Regions from separate parts of the Streptomyces sp. NPDC042002 genome, predicted to be linked through region 1. Evidence: riboswitches for the same ligand, from Rfam matches in the RefSeq annotation. Region 1 holds a riboswitch; the other holds the start of a gene.
What was found. A riboswitch is a leader RNA that binds a small molecule or an ion and turns the genes downstream of it on or off. The one in region 1 is predicted to bind glycine.
Positions count from the first base shown of each region.

Region 2: another riboswitch for glycine. It lies ahead of gcvP (aminomethyl-transferring glycine dehydrogenase); the one in region 1 lies ahead of gcvT (glycine cleavage system aminomethyltransferase GcvT).

Region 1 covers NZ_JBVJCT010000023.1:68,902-72,622, reverse strand. The annotation lists gene glyA (serine hydroxymethyltransferase) at 1-207, opposite strand, end outside; gene gcvH (glycine cleavage system protein GcvH) at 219-596, opposite strand; gene gcvT (glycine cleavage system aminomethyltransferase GcvT) at 781-1,914, opposite strand; glycine riboswitch at 1,949-2,061, opposite strand; glycine riboswitch at 2,062-2,158, opposite strand; gene ACZ6KY_RS27995 (AAA family ATPase) at 2,334-3,002, shown strand; gene ACZ6KY_RS27990 (enhanced serine sensitivity protein SseB) at 3,066-3,721, shown strand, end outside.
Region 2 covers NZ_JBVJCT010000033.1:8,880-12,600, reverse strand. The annotation lists gene gcvP (aminomethyl-transferring glycine dehydrogenase) at 1-1,316, opposite strand, end outside; glycine riboswitch at 1,494-1,589, opposite strand; gene ACZ6KY_RS32890 (PRC-barrel domain-containing protein) at 1,704-2,072, shown strand; gene ACZ6KY_RS32885 (DNA polymerase IV) at 1,997-3,595, opposite strand; gene ACZ6KY_RS32880 (MerR family transcriptional regulator) at 3,668-3,721, opposite strand, start outside.

The sequences.
Region 1 (3,721 bases):
CTCGCAGCCGCCGTAGTAGCGACGGCCCGGGTAACCCTCGGCGTACTTGTTGGTCAGGACCGAGCCCTGGGCCTCCATGACCGCGACCGGAGCGAAGTTCTCCGAGGCGATCATCTCCAGGGTGGACTGCTGGCGGTGCAGCTCGGCGTCGACGGCGGCCGCGACGTCCGGGTCCAGCTCGTGAAGGGGGGTGTTCAGAAGCGACATGCGGTGACTCCTCAGCCGGCGGTGAAGGCGGTGTACTCGTCGGCGGACATCAGGTCCTCGGGCTCGCCCGCGACGCGCACCTTGAACAGCCAGCCGCCCTCGAAGGGCGCGGAGTTCACGAGCGACGGGTCGTCCACGACGTCCTGGTTGGCCTCGACGACCTCGCCGTCGACGGGGGAGTACAGGTCGCTGACCGACTTGGTCGACTCCAGCTCGCCACAGGACTCGCCCGCGGTCACCGTGTCACCGACCGCCGGGAACTGGGCGTAGACGACATCGCCGAGCGCGTTGGCCGCGTACTCGGTGATGCCGACCGTCGCGACGCCGTCCTCGGCGACGGACAGCCACTCGTGCTCCTTGCTGTAGCGCAGCTTCTGGGGGTTGCTCATGACCTGAATTCTCCTGTACGCGTGGGAGTGCTGATGGAGGGAAGCGTGGGTGACCCGGGCGGATGTGCCCAGGGTCACGTCCGGAGCCCGACGGGATCGCCCGTCAGCGCCGGAGCCCGACGGGGATCCGTGTCATGTCCGGCCCGTGCGGACCGGTGTCACGTCCGGCCCGTGCGGACCAGTGTCACTTCCGGCGCTTGTAGAACGGCAGCGCCACGACCTCGTACGGTTCGTGGCTGCCCCGGATGTCCACACCGACACCGGCGGTGCCCGGCGCGGCGTGCGCGGCGTCGACGTACGCCATGGCGATCGGCTTGCCCAGCGTGGGGGACGGGGCGCCGGAGGTGATCTCGCCGATCACCTGGCCGCCGACGACGACCGAGTACCCGGCGCGCGGCACGCGACGCCCCTCGGCGATCAGGCCGACGAGGACCCGCGGCGGCTCGGAAGCGGCACGCTCGGCGGCTTCGGTCAGCGCCGCGCGCCCCACGAAGTCGCCGTCCTTCTCGAACTTCACGACCCGGCCGAGACCGGCGTCGAAGGGGGTCAGCGAGGTGGTCAGCTCGTGCCCGTACAGCGGCATGCCGGCCTCCAGGCGCAGCGTGTCGCGGCACGACAGACCGCAGGGGACAAGACCGGCGGGGGTGCCCGCGTCGGTCAGCGCCTGCCACACCTTCTCGGCGTCGGCGGGGGCGACGAACAGCTCGAAGCCGTCCTCGCCGGTGTAGCCGGTGCGGGCGATCAGGGCCGGAACGCCGGCCACCGTGCCCGGCAGGCCCGCGTAGTACTTCAGGCCGTCCAGGTCCGCGTCGGTGACCGCCTTGAGGATGCCGGAGGACTCGGGCCCCTGTACGGCGATCAACGCGTACGCGTCACGGTCGTCGCGCACCACGGCGTCGAAACCGGCGGCGCGCCCGGTCAGCGCGTCCAGCACCACCTGGGCGTTGGAGGCGTTCGCGACGACCATGTAGTGAGAGGAACCGGCTTCGTGCTCGGCCAGGCGGTAGACGATCAGGTCGTCCAGGATGCCGCCGTCCTCCTGGCAGATCATGGTGTAGCGGGCGCGGCCCACGCCGACGGTGGCGATGTTGCCGACCAGCGCGTGGTTCAGGAGAGCCGCGGCCTCGGGGCCGGTGACGGTGATCTCGCCCATGTGGGAGAGGTCGAAGAGGCCGGCCTTCGTGCGGACGGCGAGGTGCTCGTCGCGCTCGGAGCCGTAGCGCAGGGGCATGTCCCAGCCTGCGAAGTCGGTCATCGTCGCGCCCAGCGAGCGATGCAGGGCATCGAGCGCGGTGTGACGGGGTGCGGTGCTGCTCATCGGTCTGGCTCCCAAGGCATGACGGCGAGGTCGTTCCTCCCCATCTGTCATCGGAACCTGAGAGGTTCATCAGGACCCCGCGAAACGGTGGTCCTGATTTGCACCTTGGGTGGAGCCACCGGTGAGCGGCCCGCTTTTCAGATGTGCCTCGCCCGCGCGGTAACGGGGCCTGAGAGATTCAAGGGAGGGACTTGCTCCTTCGGCGCCCGGGTACACGTACCCAGGACTCTCCCGCGCGGATTCAAGCGGCCGGTATGCAGTTGGCGGGGCCATCATCGCACGTGCCGTCCGATCCCGGCAGACCGGCATCTGTAACCGGGCTGTGGCAGTCCGCGCATGAAAAGGGGAAGCGCCGGGCATTACCTTCTCTTTACAGTCGACGGGGATGGGACTCCACACCCAAGGGGAGGACGGTCACGGTGAACAGGACCACGGCGTACGCGACGACCTCGGGTCTCGCGCTGCCGGAGCAGCCCGGCGCACCGGCCCGGGAGGCGCGCGGCCCGCTGCCGGCGCCTGTCGTCCGGGACCTCCGCGACCGGGTCGGACACAGCCCGCACGGTCTCCGCTTCGGGGCGCGCGACCTCGTGGTGGTCACCGGACTGCCCGGCAGCGGAAAGTCGACGCTGATGCGGCGGGCCGTGCGGGGCGCGCGCGTCGACTCGCAGGACACCCGCGAGCGCTGGGACGGCCGGATGGCCCGCCTGGTGCCGTACGTCCTCTACCGCCCCCTCGTCCGCCTCGCGCACTACGCCGGCCTGCGCCGCGCGCTGCGGGGCGGCGGCGGACTCGTCGTGCACGACTGCGGTACGCAGGCCTGGGTGCGCCGCTGGCTCGCCCGCGAGGCCCGGCGCCGGGGCGGCGCGCTGCACCTGCTGCTGCTCGACGTCCCGCCGGGCACCGCGCGGGACGGGCAGCGCGAGCGCGGCCGGGGCGTCTCGCGCTACGCCTTCGCCCGCCATCGCGGCGCGGTCGCCCGGCTGCTGCGCTCCGCCGAGAGGGGAGACCTGCCCCCGGGGTGCGGCTCGGCGGTGCTGATCGACCGGGACGCGGCGGACGTCCTGCGCGGGATCGACTTCGGCCACTGACCGGTTGCGGTGGCCCACTAATCTTTCCAGCCGGAACAACGGTTCGAAGCGGGCGGTAGACAGATGGACTTTCCGGCACAGGCGCACCCCCATCCGCACGGCGGCTGGCCCGGCAACGAGCTGGAGGAGGTGTTGTCCTCCTCCCTCAGCATGCCCGCGGGGCCCTCGGCGGCCGCTCGTATCGTCGAGGCGCTCGGCCGCAGCTTCGTATGGGTGCCGCTGCCCAACGGCGGCGGCCCGCAGAGCGGTCCGCTCGATCTGCCCACGATGGACCTCGGGGGCCAGGTGTACGTCCCCGTCTTCAGCTCCGAGGAGCAGTTCCGCCAGGTCACCGGCGGCCACATGTCGTACACGATCGCGCCCGCCGTGGAGTTCGCCCGCGGCCTTCCGCCGCAGGTCGGCATCGCCGTCAACCCGGACGGTGTGGTCGGCGTACCGCTGCCGCCGATGGCCGTCGCCGAGCTGTGCCGGGCCGGGCGGACCCCGCTGGACGGGTCGGCCGGCGGTGGGCGGGTGCGGCTCTTCGAGCCCGACTGGCAGGACGATCCGATGGACTTCCTCGCCGCGGCCTCGGCCGAGTTCGCCGGGACCGGTGTGGTGTTGAGCGCCCGCCGCTGTCTGGCCAGCATCGAGGGCGACGATCCGGTCATGTTCATCGGCGTCGAACTCTCGCTCTGGGAGGGCGAGGCCCGCACCCTGCCCCTGGACGCCCTGGGCCG
Region 2 (3,721 bases), on a different contig from region 1:
TGCTCGCGCGTGGTCGTCTCGTCGCACGAGATCGACACCTGGTCGGCGTCGACGCGGTGGAGGTTGACGCCGTGGTCGCGGGCGGCGGCCACGGTCTCGGCGGCGCGGCCCGGGACCCGCACGGTGAGCGTGTCGAAGTACGCGCCGTGCACGACCTCGACGCCGCCGGCGGTGAGACCCGCGGCCAGGACCGTGGCGTAGCGGTGGGTACGCCACGCGATGGTCCGCAGGCCGTCGGGACCGTGGTAGACGGCGTACATGCCGGCCATCACGGCGAGCAGCACCTGAGCCGTACAGATGTTGCTGGTCGCCTTCTCGCGGCGGATGTGCTGCTCACGCGTCTGCAGGGCGAGGCGGTACGCCTTGTTCCCGTCGGCGTCCACGGACACACCGACCAGCCGGCCGGGGAGGCTGCGCGCGAACTTCTCGCGGACCGCCATGTAACCGGCGTGCGGTCCGCCGAAGCCCATCGGCACACCGAAGCGCTGCGTCGTACCGATCGCGATGTCCGCGTCGAGCTCGCCGGGCGAGGTCAGCAGGGTCAGGGCGAGCAGATCGGCGGCGACGGTGACGACCGCGCCCAGCTCGTGCGCCTGCTCGACGATCGGCTTGATGTCGCGTACGGCACCGGAGGCGCCCGGGTACTGGATCAGCACGCCGTTGATCTCGCGCCCGGCGAGGCCGGCCGGGATGCCGTCGGCGAGGTCGGCGACGACGATCTCGACGCCGGTCGGCTCGGCGCGGGTCTCTATGACGGCGATGGTCTGCGGCAGCGCGTCCGCGTCGACCAGGAAGAGGCCCTTCTTGTTCTTGCCCATGCGGCGGGACAGCGCCATCGCCTCGGCGGCGGCGGTGCCCTCGTCGAGGAGGGAGGCGCCGGAGGTCGGCAGTCCGGTGATCTCGGCGACGACGGTCTGGAAGTTCAGCAGCGCCTCGAGACGGCCCTGCGAGATCTCCGGCTGGTACGGCGTGTACGCGGTGTACCAGGCCGGGTTCTCCATGACGTTGCGCAGGATCACCGGCGGCGTGAACGTGCCGTAGTAACCGAGGCCGATCATCGAGCCGAGCACCTCGTTGCGGTCCGCGAGGGAGCGGAGCTCGGCCAGTACCTCGGCCTCGGTCCGCGCGGCCGGCAGCTTCAGGGCCTCGGCGTTCTTGATCACGTCCGGCACCGCGGCGGCCGTCAGCTCGTCGAGCGAGCCGTAGCCGACCTGCGCGAGCATCTTGGCCCGGGCTTCGGAGTCGGGCCCGATGTGGCGCTGCTCGAAGGGAATGCCCTGTTCGAGCTCGGAAAGCGGAATGCGAGGGGCGGTCATGGCGGAGGCCTCCTGGTCTGACGCGACCTTCGAGGGGCACCCCGGCACGGGTACCCCGACGGCCTCCCCCTCTGTCATCTCAACCTGAGAGTTTCACCGGGTCGTCCGCGGACGACCCGACTTTCACCGTCGGTGAGAGCGGAGGCCATCGGCACCCGCCCTGCTTTCCAGAGTGACCTCGTCCGTGCGGTACGTGAGCCTGAGAGATTCCGGGGAGGATTTGCTCCTTCGGCGCCTCCGGTGAAATCTGGAGGACTCTCCCGCACGGGATCAGCAGCCGTCTGCCAGCCTACCAGCGAGGACAAGACATCAGCCTTCGAGTGGCCGCCTTCACAAATGTGCTCTTTCGTAGTACTTACGGATGAGTTTGCGACCACTGGAGGGACCGTGCAGACCGACATCGATCCGCGCAACCTGATCGGCCGCAAGGCGTTCGACAGCAACGGCACCAAGATCGGCACGATCGACGAGGTCTATCTCGACGACGCGACCGGTGTCCCGGAGTGGGCGGCCATACGCACAGGGCTGTTCAGCAGGGACGCCTTCGTGCCCCTGGAGCCCAGCGAGATCGTCGAGGGGACCTTGCGCATCCCCTTCGACCGAGCCCTGATCAAGGACGCCCCCGACTTCGGCGTCGGGCGTCATCTCTCCCCCGAACAGGAACTCCAGCTCTACCACCACTACGGTCTCGACGTGGCGTCCCCGATACCGCCGGACCGGGACTTCGGCCGGATCGCGGGCACGGAGGACGCCTGAGCTTCCCGGGTGGCCGGATCCGCGTCGCGACTCCCGTCCGGGTCCGGGCCCGCGTCCGGGCCGGTGTACAGGTCCGGGCCCACGCCCGGACCTGGTCGTAGGCCCGGACGTTGCGTCGCGGCTTCTGACGCCGACGGCCCGGGAGCCGCCGGGAACCCGTCGGCGTCCCCGGGTCTTCGCTCCACCAGGGGCAGCGGATCCGCCGGTTCCAGCCGCGGATCGTCCGTCCGGAACGTCCGCACCCGCCCGGGCTCGGAATACGGAGTCTCGAACCGCACGGTGACCCGCCCCAGCCCGCTCCCCTGCACCCAGCCGTGCCCGTACTCGGCATGGCGCACATCGTGCCCGGAGGACCACCGCCGCTCCGCGGGCCGCCCCTCCTCCACCGGGGCGCCCTCGGCCGGCTCGTCCGCGGAATGCTCCTCGGCCACCGGCTCCCCCACGGCGGCGGCCTGCGCCTGCGCGAACAGGTCCTCCTGCGTGTAGTCGGCGAGCCCGGAGACGCCGACTCCCAGCAGCCGCACGCCTCCGGTCGTGTCCACGCCCTCCAGCAGCCGCGCGGCGGCCTCCCGGACGACCCCGGGATCGTCCGTGGGCCCCCGCAGCGTCTCGGACCGGGTCAGCGTCGAGAAGTCGTACCTGCGCACCTTCAGCACGATCGTCCGCCCCGACAGCCCGGCCCGGCGCAGCCGCCGCACACACCGGTCCGCGAGCCGCTGCACCTCCAGCTCCACCCGGACCCGGTCGTGGATGTCCACGTCGTAGGTGTCCTCGACCGACACCGACTTGGTCTCCCGTTCGGCCACCACGGGCCGCACGTCGTGGGCCAGCGCCATCGCGAACAGGGCGTGCCCGTGCGCCTTCCCCACCAGCCGTACGAGCTCGTCCTCGCCCGCCTCGGCGAGCTCCTCGACGGTGGTGATCCCGGCCCGCCGCAGATGGTCGCCGGTCGCCGGCCCCACACCCGGCAGCGTCCGCACCGGCATCGGCCCCAGCAGCGCGCGCTCGGTGCCCGGCTCGATCAGCACGAGGCCGTCGGGCTTGGCCTGCTCCGAGGCGATCTTCGCCAGCATCTTGGAGGCGGCGAGCCCCACCGACCCCGTGAGTCCCGTGACCGCCCGGATGTCCGCGCGCAGCTTGGCACCGGCCAGCCGCGCCGAGGCGTCGTCCCAGGCCGTCCCGCCCGCCTCCAGGTCCACGAACGCCTCGTCCAGGCTCAGTGGCTCCACCAGCGGCGACAGGGCCCGCAACAGCCCCATGACCTGTTCGCTGACCTCGCGGTAGAGCCCGAAGCGCGGCACGAGATAGGCGGCGTTCGGAGCGCGCCTGCGGGCCTGGGCCATGGGCATCGCCGAGTTCACCCCGAAGACGCGTGCCTCGTACGAGGCGGTGGCGACGACTCCACGGGGTCCGAGCCCGCCCACCACGACGGCTTTGCCGCGCAGGCTCGGCTTGGACGCCTGCTCCGCCGAGGCGAAGAAGGCATCCATGTCGAGATGCAGGATGGTGGGCGCGGTTCTCACATCTCCGATGCTGCCCTACGCCACTGACAATGCCCCGGCACGCCGGGGCATCACGTCATCGAGAACCACGCCTCACACCGCGCGATTGCGTCTGCGCGCCAGCTCGTCGGCGGGGTTGTGCCCGAG